3 regions of the Thermoflexus hugenholtzii genome follow, and region 3 is predicted to be linked to each of the others. Evidence: riboswitches for the same ligand, from Rfam matches in the RefSeq annotation. Region 3 holds a riboswitch; each other region holds the start of a gene.
What was found. A riboswitch is a leader RNA that binds a small molecule or an ion and turns the genes downstream of it on or off. The one in region 3 is predicted to bind thiamine pyrophosphate.
Positions count from the first base shown of each region.

Region 1: it holds a riboswitch for thiamine pyrophosphate, as region 3 does, so the genes downstream of both, thiE (thiamine phosphate synthase) here and thiO (glycine oxidase ThiO) in region 3, are expected to answer to the same signal.
Region 2: it holds a riboswitch for thiamine pyrophosphate, as region 3 does, so the genes downstream of both, cytX (putative hydroxymethylpyrimidine transporter CytX) here and thiO (glycine oxidase ThiO) in region 3, are expected to answer to the same signal.

Region 1 covers NZ_CP076326.1:1,112,299-1,121,865, forward strand. Annotated here, with positions in the region: gene KNN16_RS04985 (pyruvate dehydrogenase complex E1 component subunit beta) at 1-1,777, shown strand, start outside; TPP riboswitch at 1,910-2,040, shown strand; gene thiE (thiamine phosphate synthase) at 2,144-2,785, shown strand; gene thiD (bifunctional hydroxymethylpyrimidine kinase/phosphomethylpyrimidine kinase) at 2,861-3,697, shown strand; gene KNN16_RS05000 (MgtC/SapB family protein) at 3,747-4,994, opposite strand; gene KNN16_RS05005 (SDR family NAD(P)-dependent oxidoreductase) at 5,142-5,921, opposite strand; gene KNN16_RS05010 (FGGY-family carbohydrate kinase) at 5,960-7,486, opposite strand; gene KNN16_RS05015 (carbohydrate ABC transporter permease) at 7,531-8,400, opposite strand; gene KNN16_RS05020 (carbohydrate ABC transporter permease) at 8,397-9,266, opposite strand; gene KNN16_RS05025 (sugar ABC transporter substrate-binding protein) at 9,277-9,567, opposite strand, start outside.
Region 2 covers NZ_CP076326.1:3,182,359-3,191,925, forward strand. Annotated here, with positions in the region: gene KNN16_RS14420 (glycosyltransferase family 87 protein) at 1-1,097, opposite strand, end outside; gene KNN16_RS14425 (oligosaccharide flippase family protein) at 1,146-2,630, opposite strand; gene KNN16_RS14430 (phosphate/phosphite/phosphonate ABC transporter substrate-binding protein) at 2,851-3,837, shown strand; gene KNN16_RS14435 (phosphonate ABC transporter ATP-binding protein) at 3,987-4,766, shown strand; gene phnE (phosphonate ABC transporter, permease protein PhnE) at 4,821-5,636, shown strand; gene KNN16_RS14445 (TenA family protein) at 5,647-6,279, opposite strand; gene cytX (putative hydroxymethylpyrimidine transporter CytX) at 6,388-7,710, opposite strand; TPP riboswitch at 7,791-7,921, opposite strand; gene KNN16_RS14455 (LacI family DNA-binding transcriptional regulator) at 8,295-9,296, shown strand; gene KNN16_RS14460 (extracellular solute-binding protein) at 9,400-9,567, shown strand, end outside.
Region 3 covers NZ_CP076326.1:20,220-29,786, forward strand. Annotated here, with positions in the region: gene KNN16_RS00095 (amidohydrolase family protein) at 1-932, opposite strand, end outside; gene KNN16_RS00100 (metal-sulfur cluster assembly factor) at 929-1,666, opposite strand; gene KNN16_RS00105 (nitroreductase) at 2,110-2,676, shown strand; gene KNN16_RS00110 (methylmalonyl-CoA mutase) at 2,807-4,489, shown strand; gene KNN16_RS00115 (hypothetical protein) at 4,556-5,806, shown strand; TPP riboswitch at 5,848-5,962, shown strand; gene thiO (glycine oxidase ThiO) at 6,082-7,233, shown strand; gene thiS (sulfur carrier protein ThiS) at 7,238-7,465, shown strand; gene KNN16_RS00130 (thiazole synthase) at 7,656-8,426, shown strand; gene thiE (thiamine phosphate synthase) at 8,423-9,052, shown strand; gene KNN16_RS00140 (nucleoside triphosphate pyrophosphatase) at 9,156-9,567, opposite strand, start outside.

The sequences.
Region 1 (9,567 bases), 1.1 Mb from region 3:
TCATATGCTCGCCAAGGGCGCTGACCTGGATGGGATGATGGCGGAGATCTTCGGCAAGGCCGAGGGGCTGTGCAAGGGGAAGGGCGGCTCCATGCACGTCACCGACGCGGGGATCGGCGCCCTGGGCGCCAACGGCATCGTCGGCGCCTCCCTGGTCATCGGCGCCGGCGCCGCCCTGGCCGCGAAGCTGCGCGGCGAGGACCGGGTGGTCGTCGCCTTCTGCGGGGATGGAGCCACGAACCAGGGGATGTTCCACGAGGCCCTGAACTTCGCCGCCGTCTTCCAGCTCCCCCTCATCGTGGTGATCGAGAACAACCAGTATGCGGAGTTCACCCCCCTGGCCCGGCACACCCGGGTGACCCGCCTCGCGGATCGCGCTGCCGCCTATGGGATCCCCGGGGTGCACGTGGACGGCAACGATGTCTGGGCGGTGTATGAGGCCACCCGGGAGGCCGTGGCCCGAGCCCGCCAGGGAGAAGGACCCACCCTGATCGAGGCCCTCACCTACCGCTGGCGTGGCCACAGCGAAGGGGAAGGCGCCGTCTATCGCTCGGCCGCGGAGGTCGAGGCCTGGAAAGCCCGGGATCCCATCCGCCGCTGGCGGGAGCGCCTGGAGGCGGAAGGGCTGCTGACCCCATCGGAAGCCCAGGCCATCGAAGCCGAGGCCTGGCAACGGGTTCAGGAGGCGGCGGAGCGGGCCCGACGCGGGACGGAACCCCCTCCCGAGGCCCTTACGGAGGATCTTTACGCCCCGGAGCCCGCGTGGCTTTACGGGCAGGGCCCGATGATCCTCCGGCCCAGCGGGAGGACCCGGGAACGCTCCACCGCCGAGGCGTTGCGCGAAGCGCTGGCGGAGGAGATGGCCCGGGATCCCCGCGTGTTCCTGCTCGGGGAAGACGTCACCACCGGAGGCTACTTCGGCGTCACTACCGGGCTGGGCGAGGAGTTCCCCGGTCGGGTGCTGGACACGCCCATCAGCGAGAGCGCCATCATCGGGGCCGCCGTCGGGGCGGCCATGGCCGGCATGCGCCCGGTGGCCGAGATCGAGTTCGCCGATTTCCTCACCTGCGCCATGGACGGGCTGGTCAACCAGGCCGCCAAGATCCGATACATGTCCGGTGGACAATACGCCCTCCCCCTGGTGGTTCGCACCCCGGCCGGGGGAGGCATCGGCATGGCCGCCCAGCACTCCCAAAGCCTGGAACCACTGCTCACCGGCGTGCCGGGATTGATCGTCGTCGCCCCCGGAACCCCGGCGGACGCCAAGGGCTTGCTCAAGGCGGCGATCCGCAGCAACAACCCCGTGGTGTTCTTCGAGAACAAGCTCCTCTACGCCGAGGTGGGCCCGGTGCCGGAGGGGGAGTGGATCGTGCCCCTGGGGGTGGCCGAGGTCAAGCGGCCGGGACGCGACGTCACCGTGGTGAGCATCGGGGCCGTCCTCTCCCGCGTCCTGGAGGCCGCGGCGGAGCTGGCCCGGGAGGGGATCGAGGCGGAGATCGTGGATGTGCGCACGCTCGTCCCCCTGGATCTCCGGACGATCCTGGCCGCAGTGGCGCGGACGCGACGGCTGGTGGTGGTGGAGGACGCGCCCCTCACCCACGGCTTCGGGGCCGAGGTGATCGCCCGGGTCAGCGAGGCCGCCTGGGGCCTCCTGCGGGCGGCGCCGCGCCGGGTGGCCGGGCAGGACGTCCCCATCCCCTACAACCGGACCCTGGAACGCCTCGCCCTCCCCGATGCCCCGCGCATCGCCGAGGCCGTCCGGGAGGTCCTGCGCTGAGGAAACCCCGGGCGCGTGGGGATTTGCCTTCAAGGGGGAAGCGAAGCGAAGGCGGCCTCCGCCTTCCGCATCGGCCGGCGCTTGACAGATCCTTTCGGGCGGATTACAGTCAGGTTCGATGGAACGAAACCACCGGGCGACGTGGGGAGTCCGCGGGCAAGCGGGCTGAGAGGGCGCCCTGCCGGAGGTCATCCGGCCCCGGCGCCGACCCATCGAACCTGATCCGGGTCATACCGGCGGAGGGATCGTCGTCCCTGTTCCCCCTGATCTCACCCGGGCTCGTTCCCTCCTATCGGTGGCTTCCCCGGATCCGGCCCGCCTTGCGCGAGAAGCGGGATCCCCCACGGAAGAGGAGGTGCGGTGTCTCTGGATCTGCGGGTTTATCTGGTCCTGGATCCCGCGCACACCGGTGGGCGCTCCCCCCTGGAGGTGGCCGAGGCCGCCCTGCGGGGAGGCGTCACGGTGGTGCAGCTGCGGTGGAAGGCCGGGCCGCTGCGGGAGATGCTGCGCTGGGGAGCCGCCCTGCGGGAGCTCTGCCGGCGCCATCACGTCCCCTTTTTGATCAACGATCGGGCCGATGTGGCCCTGGCCCTGGAGGCGGATGGCGTGCATGTGGGACAGGAGGATCTTCCGCCGGAGGTGGCGCGGCGTCTGCTGGGCCCTCGTGCCCTCATCGGCGTCTCCGCCCGCACCCCGGAGCAGGCGCAGGCGGCGGAGGCCGCGGGCGCGGATTACCTGGGGACGGGCTCGGTCTTCCCCACGGGTTCGAAGGAAGGCGCCCGGCTCATCGGCCTGGAGGGGCTGCGGGCGGTGGTCCGCGCCACCCGGCTCCCCGTAGTCGCCATCGGCGGGGTGAACGCGGAGAACGCCGCGGCGTGCATTCAGGCGGGGGCGGCGGGCGTGGCCGTGATCTCGGCCATCACCCAGGCCCCGGATCCGGAGGCGGCGGCCCGAGCGCTGCGCCGGGCGGTCGACGAAGCCCTCGCCGCCCGGCGCCTGGAGGGATGATCGCGAATCTCCATCTTTGGGCCTCGAGAAGGCATCGCGTCCATCATGCGTGGAACACCTTTCAGGAGGTGGACGATGAAGCCCTTGCCGCGCGCGCTGACCATCGCCGGCTCGGACTCCGGCGGCGGAGCGGGGATCCAGGCGGATCTGAAGACCTTCGGGGCGCTGGGGGTTTATGGCATGAGCGTCCTCACCGCCCTCACCGCCCAGAACACCCGGGGGGTTCAGGCCGTCTTCGAGCTCCCGCCGGACTTCGTGGCCGCCCAGATCGATTCGGTGCTGGGGGACATCGGAGCCGACGCGGTGAAGACGGGGATGCTGGCCAACGCCGCCATCATCGAGGTGGTGGCGGAGAAGATGCGGGAATACCGCGTGGAGCGCCTGGTGGTGGATCCGGTGATGCGGGCCAAGAGCGGGGATCCCCTCCTGCGCCCGGAAGCCCAGGAGGCGTTGATCCGCCGGCTGTTCCCGCTGGCCATGGTGGTCACGCCCAACCTCCACGAGGCGCGGGCCCTGGTGGGGCGGGAGTTGCGGAGCCGGGAGGACATGCGGGAGGCGGCGCGGATCATCCACGGGATGGGGCCGCGCTGGGTGGTGGTGAAAGGCGGTCATCTCGAGGGGGATGATCGCAGCGTGGACGTTGTGTTCGACGGGCGGGATTTCTACGAGCTGGACGCCCCGCGGGTGGACACGGTGAACACCCATGGGACGGGGTGCACCTTCGCCTCCGCCATCGCCGCGGGGCTGGCGAAGGGCCTTGCGCCCCTGGAGGCCATCCGTCAGGCCAAGGAGTATCTCACCGCCGTGCTTCAGGCCTCGCGGGCCTTCAAGCTGGGTGGGGGCGCCTACGGCCCGATGGATCACTTCGCGCTGTGGAAGGCGGAGGCCCCGACGCGAGCGGCATCCGGGTAGGCCGGTAGGGGCGACCCGACGGGTCGCCCCTACCTTCAATCCGACGCGCTCAGCGGAGCATGCGCTCGGCGGCCAGGCCGAGGAGGCCGACGAGGGCGGTGAGGGCGGAGAGGCGGGCCAGGGTCCGCAGCCCCTGCCCGCGCAGGCCGCCCAGCCAGGCCATGGGGACGTGGAACAGCAGGCTGGCCATCGAGGCCAGCACCACCCCCATCCCGGCCATCTCGATCCCGATCCTTCCCTGCCCGGCCAGCGTGGCCACCGCCGCCGTCGTCGAGGCGCTGCTCACCAGCCCGCCCAGGAAGGCCACCACCAGGAAGCCGCCCGTCCCCAACCATCGCTCCGCCAGCACCACCGCGCCCCGCAGCACCAGATACAGGGCTCCGAACAGCAGGGCTTGTCGCAGCGAAAAGGGGAAGGCGAGCCGGATCTCCGGCGCCGCCGTCCCGCGGCCCCGTCGCATCGCCCGGAACACCAGCCACCCGGTCACCGCGACCATCCCCCCCACCGCCAGCCATCCGTGCCCCAGCGCCGCCGGGGCGAAGATGGCCAGGATCAACCCGTTTCGGGCCATCATCGCCACGTTCGCCAGCAGCATCCCTTCCAGGGCCACTGCCTCCGCGCCCCCTCCCTGTCCTCCGCACCGCCGCGCCAGCTCCCCCACCGCCGCCGTGCTGTTCACCAGGCCGCCGAGCAGCCCGGTGAAATGGATCCCTCGTGCCCCATACAGCCGCAACAGGGCATAGTTCACCAGCCCGATCCCGGAGAGGACCACCACCACCAGCCACGCGCCCCGCAGGTTCACCACTCCCAGGGGGTCCCAGTTCCCCGGCAGCCCCTCGGGCAGCAACGGATAGATCACCACCGTCAGCAACCCGAACAGCACGATGGAGCGCAGCTCCTCCAGCGACAGCCCCACCGTGAACCGCACCAGCTCCGCTTTCCAGGCCAGCAGCATCGTCACCAGCACTGCTGTCGCCGCCGCCACCAATCCCTGTCCCTGGGCCACCACCATCCCCAGCAACAGCGTCACCAGCAACGCCACCGACGTCGTCATCTCCAGCGTCCGATCCACCAGCAGGCTCCGGATGTTCAGCAGGCTCACCAGCGCGATGGCTCCCCCCAGCAACAGAAACGCTGCCACCGGATGGATCAGCCACCCGAGGCATCCGGCCAGGGCCACCAGCGCGAAGGTCCGCAGCCCCACGTCTTTGTGGGCCCATTCCCGTTCCAGTCCGATCAACAACCCGATCCCCAGGGCGATCCCCACCGGCTCCAGCCACATTCGATACCCTTCCATTCCTCCTCCCCTCCACCTCTTCGCGATCGGTTCGAAGGGAAACGGACAGAGCCTCCGGGTGTGTGGAACACAGGCTGGGCGGCCCCCCTGGCAACCGCCCAGCCTGCAAGACCATTCAGAGAGCAGACGTTAACCGGGATGCCGGGATCAGGTCAGGTGAGCGCCACCGGTCACGTCCAGCACGGCCCCGGTGATGAAGTCGGCCTCCGGCAGGCACAAGAGCAGCACCGCATTGGCCACGTCCTGAGGTTCCTCGATGCGCCCCAGCGGGGTTTTGCTGACATATTCCGCCCGCACGGCCTCCGGATCCATCCCCCGCAGCTTTCCCTCCCAGACGATCTCCCGCTCCTGCATGGAAGTGCGCACAAAGCCCGGGCAGATCAGGTTGACCTTGATATTATACTTGCCGACTTCCACCGCCAGGCTGAGGCCGAAACCGATCACCGCCCATTTGGAAGCGGCATAGTGGGCCAGCAGGGGGACGGCCCGATGGCCGGCCATGGAGGCGGTGATGATGATCCGTCCGCCGCCCTGGCGGATCATATGGGGGATAGCGGCCTGGCAGGTCAAGAACACGCCCTTCGTGTTCACATTGAAGTTGTAGTCCCACTCCTCCTCGGTGAGATCCTTAGCCCAGTTCATAGTGGAGACCCCGGCGTTGGGGCAGACGATGTCGAGGCGGCCCCACTTGGCCACCACGGCATCCATCACCGCCACGTTGTCGGCCTTGCGCGTCACATCCAGCCGCCACGCTTCGGCCACCCCGCCGGCCTTTCGGATCTCCTCCGCCACCTGGCGGGCCCACTCCTCATTGATATCCGTCACCGCCACGTAGGCCCCTTCACGGGCCAGGGTCCGGGCGATGGCTGCCCCGATCCCCGTCCCGGCTCCCGTAACCACTGCGACCTGTCCATCCAGGCGTCCCATGGCAAGCCTCCTTAGATAGGGATTTCACAGCGTGCTTTTCAAGCCTCCCCAGGGGCCGCTCCGAGCGGTTGTCCCAGTGAGGCCGCCTGGGGGAAGAGCGGCTTTAAGGCCTCGTAGAGCTGACGGTAGAGGCGATAGGCCTCCTGATAGCGGGCATGGGCCTTTGGGTCGGGCTCGTTACGGAGGGCCTGGCCGGCAAAGGCCTCGATCTCCGCCCAGTCGCGGAAGAGGCCCACGGCCATCCCGGCCACGAAGGCAACCCCCAGGGCGGATCCGGGATGCTCCGGGAAGGAGGTGATGGGCAAGCCCAGGACGTCGGCGGCGATCTGACGCCAGAGGCCGCTGCGCACACCGCCGTCGGTGGCCACCACCCGTCGGATGGTGTAACCGCGAGCGGTCAGGACCTCCACGTGATGCTGGAAGCCGTAGATCACCGCCTCCAGGATCGCCCGGAACATATGGCCCCGGCCGTGGCTCAGCGTGAGTCCGAAGAAGATCCCACGGGCCTGAGCGTCGAAGATGGGCGTCTTCTCCCCCAGGAAGTAGGGCAACACGATCAGCCCCTCCGAAGCCGGCGGCACACGGGCGGCGGCCTCATCCAGCCGGCGATAGCTCTCCCCCGAGGCCTCCCAGCCCAGCACTTCCGTGACGAACCACTTGACCAGAGAGCCCGAGGCCGCCATACACCCGTTGAGAAGATAGCGCCCGGGGATGTCGTGGTAATCGATGTAAAGTTGAGGATGGGTCTCCAGGCGATCCAGACAATACAGGATGTCTCCGGCCCCGCCGAATTTGATCAGGAGGTCCCCGTTCTCCCGCAGGCCCGCCGCCAGGGCGGAGGCCACGTGGTCCGCGCTCCCTGCGATCACAGGGGTGCCCGGAGCCAACCCGGTCTCCTCCGCTGCAGCAGGGGTTACTTCTCCCACCACCTCCGTAGGGAAGCGCACCGGCGGGAAGAGCTCCGGATGGAGGCCGCTCGCGCGGAGAAGATCCGTATCCCACTCCCGCCGGTGGATGTTGAAAAGACCGGACTCCACCGCCCAGTTGATTTCGAGGGAGCGCTGTCCCGTCAGCCGGTAGACGATGTAATCGTAAGATCCCATCACCCAGCGCGTCCGGCGCCACACCTCCGGCTCATGGCGCTGGACCCACATCAGGCGCGGCCCGACGTGCTGCTGATTGGTGTAGCCTCCGGTGATGGCGAAGAGGCGCTCCTGATCGAGCTCCCGGCGCAGCTGCTCGATCTCCTCCACCGCCCGGGCGTCGTTCTGCTGGATGGATGGACGCAGCACCTGCCCCGCCTCGTCCAGGAGCACCAGGGCCGGGACCATCCCGCTGCAGCCCACTGCAACGATCTCCCGAGGATCCCGCTTGTGGAGCAGCTGGCGACAAACCGTCTGCACGCCCTGCCACCACTCGACAGGATCCTCCTCGGCCCAGCCCGGATACGGCGAGCGCAAATCGTGGGCGGCCATCGCTTCCGCGACCCGCTCCCCTCCCGGACCGATCAGAAGCCCTTTCACCCCCGTCGTCCCGATATCGATACCCAGCACCCAGCGTCCCATAAAGGCCTCCTTATTGAAGACAGGGCGGAACAAGGCGACATGGCTTAACCTTTGATGGCGCCACCTCCCAGCCCTCGAATCAGGAAACGTTGCACGAAAAACGAAGCCACCAGCACCGGCAGGGCGGCGGAGAGGATGGCAACAGACATCTTCCCCAGCTCCACACCACGGAAAGTCCAGTAACCGGCGATGGCCACCGGAAGGGTTTTCGAATGGCCCCCGGCCAGCATCAGCGCGTAGAACATCTCGTTCCAGGACATGATGAAAGCAAAGAGCCCAGCGGCCCCCAGGCCCGGGCGGGCGGTCGGCAGCACCACCCGCAGGAACGCCTGCCATCGGGTGCATCCATCCACCATCGCCTGCTCCTCCAGGTCCCGAGGCACGTCCTCAAAGAAGCCGATGAGAAACCACGTGACCAGAGGGGCGATGAAAGTGAGGTGGGCCGCCGCCACCGCCCACACGGTGTCCAGCAAGCCGGTGTAATAGGCCATCAGGAAGAAGGGGATGATGAAAAGGGCCGGCGGCAGCATCTGGGCAGCCAGGATGAGAAAGCGCAACCATGTCCCTCCGGTGCGGAAGCGGGAGAACGCGTAGGCGGCGGGAGCTCCCACCAGCAGAGAGATCCCCACCGTGAGAACGCCCACCACGATGCTGTTCAGAAAATAACGGGAGAAGGGAGAGCCGAGCCAGACCTCTACCCAATTGGCCATTGTGGGCGTGAAACCCCACAATGAGGGTCGGTTCAGCTCCACAGGCGGCTTCAGGGAGGCCGCCAGCACCCAGAGGAAGGGAAACAGAACGACAAAGGCGCTGAGCCCCAGAAGGCTCAAGCGAAGCCCGATTCCCAGATGTCGGCGGGTGAGGGCCCGTCGGGCAGGGATGGCCATCGCCCAGGAACGGGTGACGGTGGTCATGCCCAGGCCTCCTGGCGGCGGAGGATGTAGAAAAGGACAACCACCAGGATCAGGATCACGAGGGCCAGGGTGAAGGCCATAGCGGCCGCCTCGCCCAGACGGAAATAGAGAAAGCCCACCCGGTAGATGTGAAACAGGATGGTTTCCGTGCGCTCCCCCGGCCCGCCGCGGGTGATGGCGTAAACGTATTCGAAGATCCGGAAAGCATCCAGCATACGGATGAGCACCGCGGCGAGGATCACCGGCCGCAACAGAGGCAAGGTGAGATGGCGCAGGATCTGAAAGCCGGAGGCGCCGTCCACCCGGGCCGCCTCAAAGGGCTCCGTGGGCAGCGCCTCCAGCCCCGCCAGAAGGAACAGCGTCATCAGCGGCGTCCACTGCCACACATCGATGAGGATCAGGGAGAACAAAGCCAGGTCCGGGCCGAACCAGTCGATCTCCACGCCGATGGAGCGCAGGGCCACCGGGATGATGCCCAGCTGGGAGTTGAGGAGGAAACGGAACATCAGCCCCACCGCGATGGGGGTGATGAACATGGGCATCAACACGACAGCCCGGAAGGCGTTCTGCCCGGGGACCGGCCGGTGCAGCAGGAGAGCCAGGGCCAGGCCCAGCAGGAGCTCCAGGGTCACCGCCCCGCCGACGAAGATCAAGGTGTTCGTCATCGCGGTCCAATAGGAAGGGTTGTCCGCCAGCCCCTGATACTGGGCCAGCCCCACCCAGCGCACCTGGTCCAGGGCGGTTAGCCGGTAATCGTGGAAGGAGATATAAGCGGCGAAGACAATGGGATAACCCTGGACCAGGGCCAGGAGCCCCAGGAGGGGCAGCAGCAACCGGCGCCCCAGGGCGCGATCCCGTCGACCCATGGACCTCCTTTCACTTCCCCAGGATCTTGCGGACCTGAGCGGCGGCGTCCTTGAGGGCCTGCTCGGCGGTCTTCTCCCCGGCTACCGCCGCGTTCAGCTCGGTGCCCACCACCTGGATGATCTCCTCCGCCTTGGGACCCCGGGCCAGCGGCTCGGCATCCTCGAGGATCTTCAGCACCGTCTCGTAGTAGGCCTGGCCGAACCCCTTCTGCCAGACCTCAGGATCTTTCATCGCGCTCACCCGCACCGGCGCGCCGCCCAGGATCACCCGTTGCTTCTCCATGCGCTTGGAGGTGAGCCA
Region 2 (9,567 bases), 150 kb from region 3:
ATCTCCCAGCCCACGCGGTGGACCAGGAACCCCAGGATCCACTGGAGATCGACCAGCAACACTCCCAGGATGGCGCTCCAGGTGGAAGACGGACTCAGAGCCCCATGCATCTTTTCCTTGATGAGAACCCAGAGCGGAATGAGGGACCATACAAGGTGGTGATACCAGGAGAAGGGGGTGATCAGATTGCCCGCGGCCACGAACAGCCCGGCGGACCATTCCCACGGTTGACCGGAAGGCCATGTCAGGAGGAGCGTCAGGAGGCCGATGAGGAGGGAGAGAAACCGCTGAAGCGATGGGGTGGGCTCGGAGAGCAAAGGCGCGAAAAACGTCCGCCAGAGCTCGTTCTCCGGGGGGATCTTCAGGGCCAGCCGGATCATATCCGGCAGGCCGTGATATAGAAAGCTTCGAGCCCCTGAGGGTCCGAGGGCGATCATTAAGATGATCCCGATTAGCATGCCGTAGACAAAGACCATCGCGGCGGTTCGGAACATCCGACGCCAGAGGGCCCACAGCCATAACCAGATGGGCCATGGCTTGATCCAGATCGCCAGGGCCAGCGCCAGGGGACTCCACGAGCGGTTCCACAGGAACATCACCATCAGGAGGAGGATCAACCCGTTGACCTGGCCGTAGTTCATCGTCACGTTCACCGGCATGAAAACGAGGAGAGAAAGCAACATCGGCCACGCCGGGAGCTCGGTGCGCCGGGCGAACGCCCACGCCGCTCCCACAAAGGTTCCAATCGTCGCAGCACCCCATATCAGAGCCGCCCAAGGATAAGGAAGAACCGCAATCGGGATCATGAGCAGAGCAAGAAGAGGCGAATAAATATACACCGCAAGATGCGAACCCAATCCCAAATCTTTCCCGGCTAAATACCAATCATGAGAGGAAATCCGGTAAACATCCATCCCTCTTAAGATAATTCGTGATGCCAGATAATAGGTAGCAAAGTCCATCATGCGATCGCGGCGTCCGTGTTCGATCTCCCAGTTCAGCCAGAGCCATCGACCCATCAGGATCAGAGCGACCAGGATTGTGGCGATGAGATCTGTGCTGGGCTTCTCCCGAAACCAGGATAAGACCTTGTTCATCGGGAGGATCCTCCTCCGTGGCGTCCCGAGCTCTGCCTGGGTCTCGAATTATAGACTGTGGCGATTCATCAGGTGTGAGCGAAGGGAAGAAACCACGGGCCGCCAAGTCCGGCCCTCCAGGAGGAGCAACGTCAGGAGGTAGAGGGTTCCGAAGGCCGCCGCTTTGGCGGCCATGCGCGCCAGGGGAGCGGAAGGGATCCCGCTGCCTTCGAGAGCGAGGGCCGGCGTGCTGGCGATCAAGAGCGCGCCCACGGCTCCACCCATCAAGGGCCATATGGAGAAGTCCACGGTCTCCCGGAGGGGGCGGTAGAGCATGAGGGCGCTCAGCGCCATCATGCCGTCGGCGGCGAGGGCCACGCCGTCGATCCCCCCGGCCCACGCCCCGACCACCACGCCCGGCAGGAAGAAAGCCAGGCGGGCGAGGGCCACGCGACCCATCGCCGCCGGATGCCCCGTGGCCACCAGCAGCCCGCCGGCCAGGGCCACCCACCCCTCCAGCATGGCATACACCAGCATCAGGCGGAAGGTCCGCACCATCGGCAGCCAGCGGGGGTTCAACAGCTGCAGCAGCTCGGGCAACGCGATGGCCATCACCCCGCTGAGCAGCAGGCTGGCCCGCAGCAGCACATATGCGCCGCGGTAAAAGGCCTGGGAGAGCCGACGGCGATCACCCTGGAGGCGCGCGAAGGCCGGGGTGAGCACCAGGACCAGGGGGCCGGCCACCACCCGCCTCGGATACTGGGCGAACTCAAAGGCCCGGGCATACAGCCCCAGCGCCTCCTGCCCTAACACGGTGCCCACCCAGAAGTCATCGAAGCGCTCCAGCAGGAACTGGATGTTCCCGGAGAGCCAGAGGGGCCGACCGAACCGCACAAACCAACGGGCGATCTCCGGATCCCAGCCCCGGTGCGGGCGCCACATCCGGAGGGGCCCCCAGGTGAGCAGCGCCCGCACCCCGATGCCGCTGGCCTGTTCGGCCACCAGCGCCCAGACGCCCCAACCCCGCCAGGCCAGATAAGGGGCCACCACGGTCATCGTTGCCGCGGCCGCCACATCCACCAGCGCCCGCCGGTCGAACCGCATATCCCGGCTCATCATCGTCTCCTGGACGAAGGAAAGGCCCTGCAGCAGCACCACCAGGCTCAGCCCGCGCAGGACCGCGGGCAGCTCCGGCATCCGGGGGTAGAGGGCGCCCAGGATCGGGGCGGCGAGGAAGAGGGCCAGCGCCGCCGTCGCCACCGTGCCCATCCGGAGCCATCCATAGGTCGCCAGCGTGGGCCGATCCCGCGCCTGCCGGTGCAACACCCCCTGGTCCAGCCCCCAGTCCACCAGCTGAAGGGCCGCGGCGGCGTAGACACCCGCCATCCCGATCACCCCGAAGGCCTCCGGCCCCAGGAAGCGCAGGAGCAACAGGATCCGGAGGAACCCCAGGGCCATGGTGACCAGGGAGGCGGCCACGCTGTAGGCCGAGCCCCGCACCACCTGGCGAGCGATCCCGCCGGGATCCCGCGAAACTTCCACCGATGGGCCCATTCGTCCCTCAACCGGCTCCCGGAATACCCGCGCATCGACCTCCCCGCATCATAACCCCACACCCCCCGTCCAGGAAACCCGACCCCCATCCGGAGGTTAACCCAGGTTATTTTGCTCGAAAATAATCCTGAAAATTCCTTGATGAACCTTTTTCTATTGACAGCGGGATGGGAAGCTGGGTAAAGTTTCGCCGGTCATCCTGTTCCGCGGGGTAAAGAACATGCGGACGGCGCTTCGATGGGTATGGCTGATCGGCCTGTTCCTGATGGCCTGCGCACCGCGGCCGGCGGCCCGAACGCGGCTGGTGGTGGCGGTGCAGCCGACCTTCGCCGTCTCTGAAGTGCTTGAGAAGGCTCGTCCGCTGGAGCAGTATCTGGAGCAGCGGCTGGGCCCGGATGTGGATGTGGAGATCTATGTCCCGCTGAGCCAGGCCGGGGTGGTGGAGGCCCTGCGGTTCGGCCAGGCCCACGTGGCCTTCATGGGGCCCTTCGCGGGCCTGCTCGCTGTCGAGCGCGCCGGCGCCCAGGTGGTCCTGGCGGAGGTGCGGGAGGTGTTCCACGGCGCTCAGAAGACCGAGGCCACGTATTATTACTCCTACTGGGTGGTCCCCAAGGACAGCCCCTATCAATCCTTAGCGGAGCTCAAGGGGAAGCGGGCGTGCTTCCCCAGCCCGATCTCCACCTCCGGCTACATCGGGCCCATGGCCCGGCTGGTCGAGCGGGGCCTCCTCCCCGAACCGGCGGAGGGACAGGAGGTGGACCCCAAGGCTTTCTTCGGCCAGGTGCTGTTCGCCGGGGGCTACGGCCAGTGCTGGGAGGCCTTGAAGGCCGGCCAGGTGGATGTCACGGTGATCGCCGGCGATGTGCCCGAGAAACTGTATCATGAAGTCCTTGACCACACGCGGATCCTGGAGGAACAGGGGCCGCTCCCCTCCCACGTGGTGGTGGTGAGCCCGGCCCTCTCCGAGCCGTTGCGGACCCGCGTGGTGGAGGCCCTGATGGGGTTGGGCGCGCCGGAACACCGCAGCCTCATGCGCCAGTTCATTTCCGGCATCTTCGTAGGCTTCCAGAAGACCGACGCCCGGACCCATCTGGGGACGTTGCGGGGGTATCTGCAGCGCACGCATATCGCCTTCTCGGAGCGCGTGGAGGTCGGCCGAGGCGGCGGAGGTGAGGAAGAGGAAGAAGAGAAGACGCCTCGACCCTGATCCTGAGGGCGGGCGGGCCCCGCGGGGATCCCACCCCGACGCGCGGGGCCCGCCCGCTGTGGCTGGATCCTGAAAGCGAGGGAGCGCCGATGACCTCACCCTTTTTATCCGTGCATGAGGAGATTTCCTCGGCCCCAGAGGCCGCGGTGATGGTAGAGGACCTCTGGTTCGCCTATCGTCCGGGGGCCTGGATCCTGAAGGGGGTGTCCCTGCGGGTGCCCCCGGGAGGGTTCTGGGCCATCATGGGCCCCTCGGGGGCGGGGAAGACCACCTTGATGCGGATCCTGGCCGGCCTGCTTCCGATCCCGCGCGGTCGGGTCTTCCTGCTGGGCCACCCGTTGCATGAAGGCCTGCCCCCGGCGATGCGGCGGATGGTGGGTTACATCCCTCAGCAGCTCGGCCTGGTGCGGGGCCTGACAGCCCTGGAGAACGTGCTGATGGGGGCCCTGGCCCGCCACGACGGATGGAGGACGGCCCTGGGCTTCTTCCCCCGGGCTGAGATCGAGCGGGCGTATGCCCTCCTGGCCGCCCTGGGGCTGGCGGAAAAGGCCGGCGAGAAAGTGATCCGCCTCAGCGGCGGCGAGCGCCAGCGGGTGGCCATCGCCCGCACCCTGATGCAGGACCCCCAGGTGATCCTGGCGGACGAGTTCGTCTCCGACCTGGATCTGCCGCGGGCGGCCCAGGTGCTGGCGCGGGTGCGGGAGCTGGCCCGGGAGCGCGGCCTCACCGTGATCCTGAACCTCCATGAGATCCAGCTGGTCCAGGAGTTCGCCGATCACGTGGCGGTGCTCAAAGAGGGCCGCATCGTCCACGAGAGCGCCGCCGCGGCCCTCTCCTGGCCGGCCCTTCGGGAGCTCATCGAAGCCCCTCCGGAGCCATCCCCGGTTCCCGCTGCCCCTCCCCTCATCGCCGTCGATCCGCGGGCGTGAGCCCGCGCCCTATGGGAACAGCTCTTTTGGACGAATAGAGGAGGTCGTGAACCGATGGGGATGAAGGCGGAGCGGATGGAGCGACGGATGACGGTGGGCTGGGCGCTGGGCCCGTGGCGGGAGTTCGGGCTCGGCCTGGGGATGCTGGCGGTGCTGGCCGCGCTGCTTTACCGCATGGGCTTCTTTGAGGCCGGCCGTCTGCTCCAGGGCGGCCTGAACCTGGCGCGCTTCGCGCGGGAGATGTTCCCGCCGGACCTGGGGATCCTGCCGACGATCGGCGGCGCCCTGCTCGAGACCCTGGAGATGGCCCTGGCGGGGACGTTGCTGGGGTTTCTGTTTTCGTTCCCGCTGGGGGCTTTGGGCTCCCGCACCCTTTTCCCAGCCGCGGTGGTGGCCGCGGCTCGTCTGCTGATGGCCGCCATCCGCACGGTGCCCTCGTTGCTGTGGGCGGTGCTGATGGTCATCGTGGTCGGCCTGGGCCCCCTGGCCGGGACCCTGGCGCTGGCCTTCTACACGGTGGGGTATCTGGCCAAGCTCTACGCCGAGCTCTTCGAAGGGATCGACCCGGAGATCCTGGAGGCGATGCGGGGCGTGGGGGCGAAGCGCCGGCATCTGATCCGCTACGTGCTGTGGCCGGAGAGCGCCAACGCCGTCCTCAGCCAGCTGCTCTTCATGCTGGAATACAACATCCGCGCCTCCACGGTGCTGGGCCTGGTGGGGGCAGGGGGCATCGGGTTCTACATGCAGATCTACCTCAGCACCATGGCCTACGCCCGCCTGACCACCGTGCTGCTCACCGTGCTTCTCCTGGTCCTGGCCATGGACGGCCTCAGCGCCTGGATCCGGCGACGGTATTTGCTGAACCCGTAGCCCGCAGGCCTCACCCGGAGCGAGCGGCCGTCGGGTAGGCGGCCTCGAAGAAGGCCAGCTCGAAGCGCAGCGCGGCCCGGTAGAGGGCGCGCTGCGCTTCCTCTTCGCCGGGCAGCCGATCCAGCAGCGCCTCCAGGCGGCGCGCCAGCCCTTCGAACTCCGCGCTGGAATACGTCTCCACCCACTCCCGGTAGGGGCTGTTCGGGTTCGTCCGCGGCCGGAGGAAGGCTCCCAGATGGGCGTAGAGGCGCATGCACGGGGTCATCGCCGCCGCCAGATGCCCCACCGGCTCCAGGGCCGCCACCCGCAGCAGGAAATCCGTGTAGGCTTGGGTGGCTGGCGCGGGCTCCGGGCGGAGGTTCGCCCCCCAGCGCGCGGCGTAGCGTTCGTGCAGCCGCAGCTCCTCAAAGACGCCCTGGAGCAGCTCGCGGAAGGCGTCCATCGTCTCCCGATCCGGGGCCTTGGCCAGGCCCAGGGCGTAAGCCCGGGCGAAGGCCTCCAGGAAGAAGGCGTCCTGCTCCACGTAGAAGACGAAACGCTCCCGCGGCAGCTCCCCCGAGGCGATCCCCTGCACGAAGGGATGCGCCTCGCAGCGCCGAACCAGATCCTGATGGGCTTCCCACAACGCGCGGGCCCGTGTCATCGAGTTCTCCCCTTCTTCCTTCGCGCAAGCATAAGGAAGATCTGAAAGGGGGAGAAAACGGCTGGCCGTGCCGCAATCGAGGCCGTTCCCTCCCCCGGGTTCGATTTCTCACGCGCGCTCCGGCCGGACGCGGCCGATCCCGCGGAGCGCCCCCGCGATCCCCAGGTAAGCCAGGAAGGAGACCCCGAAGGCGGGGAAGGTAGCGCCCACGGAAGGGGCGAGACGGGCGAGGGCCTGATAGGTGACCACGCCCAGCGCCCAGGCGATCACACCCTCCCATCGGAAGGCCAGGGGCTGATACAGGTCGGCCTCCGTGTAGGACCGGCGGAGGACGAAGTAGTCCGCCGCCAGGACCCCGAAGAGGGGCACGAAGAAGGTGCCGATGAGGAGCAGGAAGTTCTCATACTGGGCCAGGGGCACCGTGAGGGCCAGGATCAGGCAGATCGCGCCGATGAGGACCGCGAAGAGGGCCTGCCGGGCCCGGGGCCAGATGTTCTGCAGGGAGACCGCCGCCGAATAGATGTCCGCGAAGGCGTTGTCCGTCTCGTCCACCAGGATGATGGGCAGCACGATCCAGCCGATGGCCAGGGCCCCGATGGCCTGGACCAGGTCGCTGGACCGGGCGCTCAGGAGGAGCAAGGCGCCGAGGCCGTAGAACCAGACGTTGGCGATGAAATACCCGATGTAGGTGCCCCAGAAGGCGGGGCCGGCCCGCCGGGCGAAGCGGTTGTAATCCGCCACCAGGGGCATCCAGGAGATGGGCATCGCCGCCACCAGGTCCACGGCGAGCCAGAAGGGCATCTCCCCGGTCCCGGGCTGCCGCCACAGCGCCGCGAGATCCCCGCGGGTCAGCAGGTGGACGGTGAGCCAGAGGGTGGTCAGCAACACCAGCCAGACGGCGAACTTCTCCAGCCACTGGCGCACCACCACCAGCGGTCCCCCGACGGCCATCAGGGTGCACCAGAGGGCGAAGGCGATGGCCCAGAAGGGGTAGCTGGAGAAGCCGAGGAAGCGGGCGCTGATGAAGTTGGCGGCCTGGGCCATGATGAGGATCTCGAAGGCTCCCCAGCCGATCAGCTGCAGCACGTTGAGGGCGGTGGGGAGATAGGAGCCGAGGCGTCCCAGGGCGGGGCGGAGCAGCACCATCGTGGGGGCGCCGGTGCGGCTGCCGATGTAGCCCGTCGCCGCCAGCAGCAGGTTCCCCAGCAGGGTCCCGACGACGATGGCCAGCAGCGCCTGGGGCAGCCCCAGCCCGGGCACCAGCAGCGCGCCGGCGGCCATCACCAGCAACCCCACGCCGAGGTCTCCCCACAGCACGGCGTAGTCGAGGAAGCCCAGCCGGCGCGCCTCTGCCGGCACCGGCTCGATGCCCCACTCGGGGGGTGCCTGGATGCGGGGGAGGAGCTCCGTCCACGGCTTGCGCAGCAGCATGGCAGGCCTCCTGAGAAGGATGGAGATGGGAGAAGCGGCGTGGGGGGATGCAAAACGCCCGCCGACGGACGGGCGGGCAGGGGGCCGTGCAGCGACAGTCCCTCCGCCGGTATGACCCGGATCAGGTTCGATGGGTCGGCGCCGGGGCCGGATGACCTCCGGCAAGGCGCCCTCTCAGCCCGCTTGCCCGCGGACTCCCCACGTCGCTTCTGCGCTCATGATAGCGCGCCGCGCGCGGCTGTCAAACTGCGTGGAGAGAGGCGGATGGGGAGGGGATGAGGGCTTTCCAGATCTGCTCGGGGAAGAGGATGAAGGTGTCGACAGCGTGGGCCTCGGGGGCAGGGGGTTCAGTGGGTAGAGGGTGGAGTCTCCGGCGGTGCCCCTTTGGAGGGGTAGGAACGACCTGTCGCATCCTCCCGAATTGGGCACACATATCCGGAAGCCCTTGATCCGGGATCGACCCCAGCGCCCAGATTGGCCCCCATCCGGAGAACCGAAAAGCCCCGGAGTGAGAATTCGCCCCTTGACAGGCGAACACGATCTCTTTATAATCGGGCTGAATTTCGCACACGTGTGCACCCGCCATGCGCGTGACCATCAAGGACATCGCCCGGGCGGCGGGGGTGAGCCACACCACGGTCTCCCGGGCCCTGCGGGGCAGCGAGGAGATCCGCCCGGAGACCCGGGCGCGGATCCAGGCCATCGCCGAGGCCATGGGCTACCGGCCGAACCCCGTGGCCCGGGCTCTCCAGGGCCGCCGCACCCAGACCCTCGGCGTGGTGGTCACCCGCCTCAGCGACCCCTTCCATACGGAGGTGGTCCAGGGCATCGAGATGGTCGCCCAGGCCCGCGGCTACGGGATCCTCCTCAGCCTCTCCCACGAAGACCCGGAGAAGGAGCGCGCCATCGTGGAGCTCCTGGCGGCCAAGCAGGTGGACGGCATCATCGTGGCCGCCTCCCGGCTGGGCAGCCGCTATCTCCCCATGCTGGAGGCCCTGCGGATCCCCATCGTGCTGATCAACAGCCACCAGACCGGTCCCTACGTCTACTCGGTGGCCACCGACAACGTCCACGGCGGCTACCTGGCCGCGGCTTACCTGATCCGCCTGGGCCACCGGGCCATCGCCTACATCGGCAGCCGCCGGGGCGGCCGTAGCAACCAGGATCGTTACCGCGGCTACCGGCAGGCGCTGCGGGAGGCCGGGCTATCCGTCCGCCCGGAATGGGTGGTGAAAGGGGACGGGCGGGTGGAGGGCGGGGAGGCGGCCATGCGCCGGCTGCTGGAGGCCGATCCCCGCCCTACGGCGGTGTTCTGCTACAACGACCTCACGGCCATTGGCGCCCTGAAGGCGGCGCTGCGGGCCGGCTTGCGGGTGCCCGGGGACCTCTCCATCATCGGCTTTGATGGGCTGGAGGAAGGCACATACGTGACCCCGATGCTGACCACCGTGGCCCAGCCCCGCCGGCAGCTGGGACGGCTGGCGGCGGAGATGCTCCTGGAGATCCTGGAGGGCCGTCCCTCCCCGAAGCGCATCCTGCTCCAGGGGACGCTGATCGAGCGCGAATCCTGCGGGCCGCCGCTTTAAAGTTTTTTCACATCCCTTTCGTCGAGCTTGGGAATCCCTTTCGCATCCCGTTGATCCCTCCCCGGTATGCTGGGGAGCAGATCTTCTCAAGAAGGAGGCAGCCATGAAGCGCACAATCGGTTCCGCCCTATCGTGGATGGCGGTGTTCGTCCTCCTGATCGCGGCGTGCGCGCCGGCGGCCACGCCGACGCCCACCCCGACCGCCGCCCCGCCTACGCCGGCCCCCAGCCCCACCCCTGCGCCCTCTCCCACTCCAGCCCCGGTGGAGATC
Region 3 (9,567 bases):
CCCAGGATCTTGCGCTTGGTCTCCAGCGTCAGATCGACACCGTATTCCTCCTTGATATCCGGGGGCAGTTCGAAGGCGATGAACTTCTCGATGATCCAGCGGGGCGACCAGAGGGCGTAATCGCTGCCGAAGAGGATCCGATCCGGTCCCAGCCAGTAGAGGAGGTTCGCGATGATCTCGGCGAAGTAACGCGGGCGGGAATGAATGAAGGCGATGGCCACCGCCAAGCCCGCGTAGACGTTCTTGTCCTGCGTCGCGATCCAGCAGAAGTCGTCCAGGCGCGGCAGACCACAGTGTTCCACGATGAAATTCAGATCCGGGAAATCGGAGGCTGCCTGATCCACATCGTGCACGTCGAAGGCGTCCTTGTTCAGCGGATAAATCGTCGGGCCCTTATGGACGTGGATGTTACGGATTCCCAGCTCCCGGCAGAGCTCCAGATAGCGATAGGCCATCGGGTCCGTCAGCCGCCAGCCCCGGGACTCCCCGCGCCACTCCGCCGTGTAGAGCTTCAGGCCCTGGATCGGGTATTCCTCGATCATCCGCCGGAACTCATCCAGTCCCTTCTCCCCCCAGCGGGGATCAAAGGTGCCGCACAGGATGAAGCGCTCGGGATACTTCTGCTTGAGGACGTAGTTCTGGACATGGGTATTAAAACCGTTCTTAAAGAACTCGGTGAGATAGGTGGAGTTAAAGATCCCCATGTCCACATAGCCTTCGAGGAAGAGGTCCCGGATCAACGTCTCCTCATCGTATTTGCAGTATTTATCGAAGGGCCAGACGTAATCGGCGGGGCTGAGGGCCTTGTGGTAATCGTAGAAACATAGCATCCAGCCTTCCCCGTATTTGTTTCGCCAGTTCTCCGGGCTCCCATCCCAGAAGTGCATGTGTCCGTCGATCACGAAGATCTCCTGTCCATTCACGCGGATCATGGAGCACCTCCTTTCCGGCTGGCCAGCAAGGCCTGGCAGAGGAATGCATTGGACCTGAAATTTAAAAAGCTGGCGCGGCTACGCCGCAGGTAGTCCTCCAGGGACTCCATGGGGATCGGGGTTCCCTCGGGATCCAGCATCAAGGGGGCTTCCGGGCGGCTGTCAAGGCCCAGCTCCTGTCGGCGTTCCAAATAGCGGGAGACCACCTCCCCGGGTTCGATCTGCGCCAGCGTCCCATCTGCCCGGCGGGCCCACCAAGTCCCCTCCCTCTGAAGGAGGTCCGCCAGCCGCATCGCGCAGATCTCCGCAGGAGAGAAACCCGCGGCGCGCAGCGCGCGCAGGAGGGCGAAATGACGGCTCAGATAGCTCTTGCGTCGGAAGAACTGGCGAAGCTCATCCAGCGAGCCCTGCGCCTCTCCGGGGAAAGCCTCTTCAAAGGAACGCCCATCCTGAACGGCAGCCTCGATGGTCTCCGAAGCGAAGTGATCCAGCAGCCGGATCCGAACCGTGTGGATGCCTTCCACTTCGAGGAGCGCGCGCCGGATGTCCTCCACCATCATGAACACGAAGTTGGGGGCGCACCAGAACGTGGGCAGACGGAGGGTCACGAGGGCGCATGAGCCCTCCACCGCCACCGCCTCCACAAACCCAAGCCGGACGATGGATCGATCCAGCTCAGGATCGAGAACACGATCCAGCGCTCGCCAGAGCTGGGCCTGCGCCGGCTCCACCATGGGCCCCTCCTTCAACCTGTTGGGACCCCTCCTATCGAGACCGTGGGGACTACCTGTAGACCCGTAGAGACCGGCAGGGAGGAGCCGTCGAGGACGCTGACCTTGGAAGCCCCACGGAGCCCCAAAAAGGGAACCACAGACACTATTATGATAAAGCAAATCAATACAATTTGTCAAGGTTTAAGGAAATTTATCTGTGAAATTTATAACAACTTTGTAAAGTTTAGAGCAAAATGAGGTCCATCGGATCCAGATGGTGGGTTTCGCGAACAGGGGCGAAAAGGCCCCGGGCGCTCCGGAGCGCGCCGCTTATGCCGCTTTTCGACAGAAATCCGGAATGCGGGGATGATCAAGGAGGGCGCTCGCCGCTCCAGGGTTCCGGCCGCAGGTCCCCCTGGGGCGAGGCCGGGCGCTGGAAAGCCCTTCCATGGAGGGAGGCGGTGATGGACGTCCTGGAAGCGATCATGACCCGTCGCATGGTCGGGAAGGTGCGGCCGGAGCGGCCGCGTCGAGAGGAGATCGAGACGTTGCTGCGGGCTGCGGTGCGCGCGCCCAACCACCGCCTGACCGAGCCCTGGCGGTTCGTGGTGCTGACCGGCCCCGCCCTGGACGAGCTGGGCGAGGTCTTCGCGCAGATCCTCCGCACGGTCAAGCCGGAGGCCACCGAGGAGGAGCTGAACCGGGAGCGGGCCAAGCCCCATCGCGCGCCGGTGATCATCGCCGTGGCCTGCCTCAAGGGCCGCGACCCCATCGAGACCCACGAGAACATCGTGGCCACCGCCGCCGCTATCCAGAACATCCTGCTCGCCGCCCACGGGATGGGCCTGGGAGCCTATCTGCGCACCGGAGAGACTGCCTATCACCCCTCGCTGTTGCGCTGGCTGGGCCTCCCTGAGGACGCCCAGTTCATGGGTTTCATCTATCTGGGCTACCCGGCCCCCGATGCGCCGCCCCGCCAGACCCCCCGCCGCCCCATCGAGGAGGTGACCGAGTGGCGGGGATGGCCCTGAGCGTCGGAGCCCCTTCGCCCCCACCGCCTCCCATCCGGAGGGGAGACCGGACGATCGTTTGTTGCCTCTCTCTCCTCCGCTTATAATGGCGATAAGCCTCGCCGCAAGAGATTCCGGGCAGGAGGGCGCCATGTTCGATCGGGAGAAGCTCCGGGAGCTGGCGGCCGCGCGGGACCGCTGGGAGGAAACCACGCTTCAGCAATGGCTGGCCCGCATGCCCGAGCGCCAGGAGACCTTCACCACCGTCTCCGGGGAGCCGGTGAACCGCCTCTACACGCCCCTCGACATCCCCGACTTCGACTACCTGCGCGACCTGGGGTTCCCCGGCGAATACCCCTTCACCCGTGGCATCCACGCCACCATGTATCGGGGCCGTCTCTGGACCATGCGCCTCTTCGCCGGCTACGGCACCGCCGAGGAGACCAACGCCCGGTTCAAATATCTGCTGGAGCACGGCCAGACCGGCCTCTCCATCGCCTTCGATCTCCCCACCCTTTACGGCTACGACACCGATGACCCGATGGCCGAAGGGGAGTTCGGCAAGTGCGGGGTCGCCGTCTCCTCCCTGCTGGACATGGAGATCCTCCTGGACGGCATCCCCCTGGATCAGATCACAACCTCCATGACCATCAACGGGCCGGCGGCCATCATCTGGGCGATGTATCTGGCCGTGGCGGAGAAGCGGGGCATCCCATGGGATCAGATCGGAGGGACCACCCAGACCGACATCCTCAAGGAATACATCGCCCAGAAGGAGTGGATCTTCCCGCCGGAGCCCTCCATGCGCCTGGTCGTGGACATGATCGAGTTCGGCTCCAAATACGTGCCGAAGTGGAACCCCATCAGCATCAGCGGCTACCACATCCGGGAGGCGGGGGCCACGGCGGCCCAGGAGCTGGCCTTCACCCTGGCCGACGGCTTCGAATACGTCCGCTGGTGCCTGCGGCGAGGGCTGGACATCGATTCCTTCGCGCCCCGCCTCTCGTTCTTCTTCAACTGCCACAACGATTTCTTCGAAGAGATCGCCAAGTTCCGGGCCGCCCGCCGGATCTGGGCCCGGGAGATGCGGGAGACCTTCGGGGCCAAAAACCCGCGCTCCTGGTGGCTGCGCTTCCACACCCAGACCGCCGGCTGCACCCTCACCGCCCAGCAACCCTACGTGAACGTGATCCGGGTGGCCATTCAGGCCCTGGCCGCCGTGCTGGGGGGCACTCAGTCCCTTCACACCAACTCTCTGGATGAGGCCCTGGCCCTGCCCAGCGAGTTCGCCGCCAAGCTCGCCCTGCGCACCCAGCAGGTCATCGCCTACGAGAGCGGGGTGACGAACACCGTCGACCCCCTGGGGGGCAGCTACTACGTGGAATATTTGACCAACCGCCTGGAGCAGCAGGCCTACGAATACTTCCGCAAGATCGAGGAGCTGGGCGGGGTGATCCCCGCCATCGAGGCGGGCTTCTTCCAGCGGGAGATCGCCGAGGCCGCCTATCGCTACCAGAAGGAGATCGACGAGAAGCGCCGCATCATCGTGGGGGTGAACGAGTTCGTGGAGGAGGAGGAGGTCAAGCCGCCCATCCTCCAGATGGATCCCGAGGGGGAGCGCCGGCAGCGGGCGCGCCTGCAGAAGCTGCGCATGGAGCGGGACAACGAGCGGGTGGGGCAAACCCTGGCTGCCCTCCAGGAGGCCGCCCGCAAGGAGAACGAGAACCTGATGCCCTACATCCTGGAGGCGGTGAAGGCCTACGCCACCCTCGGGGAGATCACCCGCGCCCTCAAGGCCGTCTGGGGGACCTGGCAGGAGCCGCTGATCATCTGAGCCGGATCCCGCAGAGCGGGGAAGCGCCGGCCGGGGGAAGGATCCGCGACCATCGGGGATGCCTTTATGGGCGTTCGCTGGCTCCGCATCGGACTAAGCCTGGGGCTGGTCGCCCTCCTCACCTTGAGCCTCCCGGCCTCCGAGCCCTCCCGTTCCCTGGAGACCCGTCTGACCCTCCTGCTTCAGGGGGAAAGCTTTTACTTCCCGGAATGGGCCCTTCAGGCCTGGGCGGAGAAGCTGCTTCTCTCCGTAGCGAACCCTCAGGCCTTCCTGGACGACGAGACCCAGCGCCGGGCGGTGCGGCGCTACCTCCAGCGCCTGTCGGAGGCCCGGGAGGCGGCGGCCGCCCTGGAACGGGAGGTGTCCGCGCCGACCCCGCCGGAACCGGAGGCGATCGCCGCGCTCCGGAGGCAGTGGGAAGCGGCCCACGGGCGGGCCCAGGCCCTCCGTCCTCTGGCCGAGGCCATCCTCTCCGAACAGCTCGGCGTGATCCTGGCCCAGGAGGGGCTGGCCCTCCTGGGCCAGCCGATCCCCCCCGTTCAGATCCGCCTGACGGCCATGCCGAACCTGCTGGTCCTCTCCCCGCGGGAGCGCATCGCCCTCACCACCTCCTTCCCCCTGCGGGCCGACCTCACCGCCGACGAGATGGATCGCCTAGAGCGGCGGGTGGATGGGCAGCTCAACCTCTCCTCCCTGGTGGTGCCCCTGGGCGGCCTGGCCTTCTACCCGGCGATGATCATGGAGGCCACCGGGCTGCCCGAGCTCACGGAGATCATCGCGCACGAGTGGACCCATCACTGGCTCTTCATGGGGCCGTTGGGGTGGTTTTACGATCGTCCGGAGGCCCGCACCATCAACGAGACCGTCGCCGATCTGGCCGGGAAGGCCATGGGCCGCGCCTGGCTGGCCCGCTTCTACCCCGAGGATCTCCCGTCTCCGCCGGCGGACGCGGCCCCCGCGCCGGCTCCCCCGGAACGGCCGGCCTTCGATTTCGGCCGGGAGCTGGCGAAGACCCGCACCGTGGTGGAACGCCTGCTGGCCCAGGGCGAGGTCCGCCGGGCGGAGCTCTATATGGAAGCCCGTCGGCGGGTTTTCGTCGCCCACGGTTACGCCCTGCGGAAGCTGAACCAGGCCTACTTCGCCTTCTACGGGGCCTACGCCGCGGAGGAGGGGGCGGCCGGCGCCGAGGACCCCATCGGCCCGCGGGTCCGCCGGCTGTGGGCCCAGAGCCCCTCCCTGCGCGCTTTCCTCTTCCGCATGCTGTTCATCACCGACCTTGCCGGCCTGCGCCGCGCCCTGGGGGAGCCCCTTCAATAGTTGACGTCGCGGGCGGAAGGGGTTAGAACTCCGCATGGGCGCGGGTCCGTTGGGGGAGTCCGGGTGAGCCGGGCTGAGAGGGCGGCCGAATCCGCCGCCGACCCCTCGAACCTGATCCGGATCATGCCGGCGGAGGGAAAGCGGGCGCGCCGCAGATCCCACCCCTTCTGCCTCCTTCGGCTCCCTTGCTCCCTTCGCCCGGACTTCGCCCGGAGATCCGCAACGGGAAAGCGACTTTACAGGGCTCTGTCCTTACGAAGGATAGGAGCGAAGCGATGACCGAGGAGATTGTGATCGTCGGAGGCGGCATCTGCGGGCTCTCCATTGGCTGGTTCCTGGCCCGCTCCGGGCATCCGGTCACCCTCCTGGAGCGCGGGGGCGCGGGCCTGGGGGCGACCTGGGCGGCGGCCGGGATGCTGGCCCCCTATGCCGAGGCGGAGCCCGGCGAGGAGGGGCTGTTGCCCCTGCTGCGGGCCAGCCGCGACATGTGGGCGGACTTCGCCCGGGAGCTGGAGGCCGCCTCCGGTATCCCGGTGGATTACCGGGACGAAGGCACCCTGGTGGTGGCCCTGGATCGGGACGACGCGGAACGATTGAAGTTCCTCTATGAATTCCAGCGGAGCCAGGGGTTGCCTACGGAGTGGCTCTCCGGCTACGAGGCGCGGCGGATGGAGCCGCACCTCTCCCGATCTGTGGTGGCCGCCATCTACAGCCCGCAGGATCATCAGGTGGACAACCGGAAGGTCGCCCGGGCGCTGATCGAAGCCTTCCGGCGCGCCGGGGGGCGCCTGCGGGAGCACACGGAGGTCACCGGGATCGTGATCGATGAGAACCGGGTCCTGGGCGTGCGCCTGGCCCGGGGGTTCCTGGAGGCCCGCACCGTCATCCTGGCCGCCGGGGCGTGGTCCGCCCAGATCCCCGGTCTCCCCGAGGAGGTCCGCCCGCCGGTCCGCCCCGTCAAAGGCCAGATGCTGGCCGTGCAGATGCCCCCGGAGGCCCCGCTGATCCGGCACGTCATCTGGGGGCCGGACGCCTACCTGGTGCCTCGACGGGATGGGCGGCTGCTCATCGGGGCCACGGTGGAGGAGAAAGGGTTCGACGCGAATCTGACGGCGGGGGGCATCTTCCGGTTGTTGCGGGGGGCCTGGGAGATCCTGCCAGGCATCGACGAGCTGCCCATCGTGGAGATGTGGGTGGGCTTCCGGCCGGGGAGCCGGGATGACGCGCCCATCCTGGGGCCGACGGCGGTGGAGGGCCTGATCCTGGCTACCGGGCACTACCGCAACGGCATCCTGCTGGCTCCCATCACCGCCTATGCGATCCACCATCTGATCGCCCGGGGGGAGCTCCCCGACATCGCCAGGCCCTTCACCCTGGAGCGGTTTCGATCCAGGGCGCCGGTTGCCCCTTCGGGATCCGGGAGGTGAAGCGATGGAGCGCACGGGGACGTCGGAGGCGATCCTGACCGTCAACGGGCAGCGCTATCCCTATCAGCCGGGGACCATCCGGGACCTGCTGGCCCGCCTGGGCCTGGACCCGGACCGGCCGGGGATCGCGGTGGCGGTCAACGCCACGGTGATCCCGCGTTCCGAATGGGAGCGCGTCGCCCTTCAGCCGGGGGACCGTGTGGAGATTGTCCACGCGGTGGCCGGCGGATGAGGCCCCGTAAACCGTGGGCCTGTCGGGGCAAGAGCGGCTTGCGCCGCGACTTTGGGCTATCGAAGGCGAAGATGTGGGGCTGAAGCCCCTTACGTAAGCCGAGCTTCATTTCGGCATCTATGCCTGCAGGAACATCTTTCGCCGCGGCCTTTGCTTCTGCGGCGGCACATTCTGAGCGAGGGGGTGAGGGATGAGCGAGCCGCTGGTGATCGCGGGGCGGGCGTTCCGTTCGCGTCTGATCCTGGGGACCGCCCGCTATCCCAATCTCCAGGTGATGCTGGATGCCCTGGAGGCGAGCGGGACGGAGATCGTCACCGTGGCCATCCGGCGGGTGCGTCCGGGGGCCGACGGGGAGAACCTGTATGAGCTGCTCCGGGGCCGTTATTTCATCCTGCCCAACACCGCCGGCTGCTTCACCGCCCGGGATGCCATCCTCACGGCCCATCTGGCCCGGGAGGCCCTGGGGACGAACTGGATCAAGCTGGAGGTGATCGGGGACGAGGAGACTCTGTATCCGGACACGGAGCAGCTGTTGCAGGCGGCTGCCGAGCTGGTGAGGGACGGCTTCGTCGTCCTGCCTTATTGCAACGACGATCCGGTGGTTTGCAAGAAGCTGGAGGACATCGGTTGCGCGGCGGTGATGCCTCTGGGGGCGCCCATCGGCTCCGGGATGGGGATCCTGAACCCCTACAACATCCGGCTGATCCGTCAGATGTGCACCGTGCCGGTGATCGTGGACGCCGGGGTGGGGACGGCCTCGGATGTGGCCATCGCCATGGAGCTGGGGTGTGATGGGGTGTTGCTGAACACGGCGGTGGCTCAGGCTCGGGATCCGGTGAAGATGGCCCGGGCGATGCGCCTGGCGGTTGAGGCCGGGCGGCTGGCCTATGAAGCGGGGCGCATCCCGCGCCGCCTTTACGCCGTGCCGTCCAGCCCGATGGAGGATCGCATCGAGATATGAGGCTGCCCCAGCCCCCCCTGCTGGTGATCACCGATCGCCGTCGGGCCCGGCGGCCGCTCCTGGAGCTCCTGGAGGAGCTGTTCGCGGCGGGGGTGCGCTGGGTGATGGTGCGGGAGAAGGATCTCCCGGAGACGGAGCTGGTCGCGCTGGTGGAGGAGGTGGTGCGGCGGGCGCGGGCATGGGGGGCCGCCGTGGTGGTGAACGGCCACGCCGGGGTGGCTGCGGCGTGTGGGGCGGATGGCGTGCACCTGCCCCAGGGGTTCTCGGTGGCGGAGGCCCGCCGCCTCGTCGGCCCGGACCGCTGGGTGGGGGTGTCCGCGCACAACCTGGAGGAGGCGCAGCGGGCGGCGGCGGCGGGGGCGGATTATATCACCCTGAGCCCGATCTTCACGCCCGTCAGCAAGCCGGACTACGGGCCGCCGCTGGGCCTGGAGGCCCTCCGGCAGGTGGCGCGTGCGGTGCCCATCCCGGTCATCGCCCTGGGGGGAATCACCCCGGCGAATGCCCGATCCTGCCTGGAGGCCGGGGCCGCCGGGATCGCCGTGCTGGGCGGCCTCATGGAGGCAACGGATCCTCAGGAGGCCGCGAGGGCGTATTTGGAAGTCCTTCAAGGGAAACAGAGATGACCTTCTCCTTCCAGAGCGGATCAGAGAAGTTCGCCCCATCTTTTCCGCGGATATACCTCCGTTCAAGGGACCCCCGCCGGCGGATTGTGAATGCAACGACCCGCTATCCAGAGGCGTTCAGGATCTCCGGGTAAACGGAGCAACGGTGGGCGAGGGCAGCCTGGCAGCGATCGGGGAGGTCGGCGGGCGGCGTCCAGCCCCAGCGTCGCAGGATCCGCGTCAGGTGGCAGAGGGGAAGGCCGACCACCGCGGCGTAGCACCCCTCGACGGCCGCCGCCGGCCGGAAGGTCGGATGCTGAACGGCGTAGGCCCCCGCCTTGTCGAAGGGATCCCCCGTGGCCAGGTAGGCCTCGATCTCCTCGTCGGCGTAAGCGCGCATGATCACCCGGGCCGTGGCCACCTCCACCCGCGTCTCGCCCCAAGGCGGGTGATGGACGGCGACGGCGGTGTGGACGAGATGGGCGCGCCCGCGCAGGGCGCGCAGCATCCCCCGGGCCTCCTCAGCGTCGGCCGGC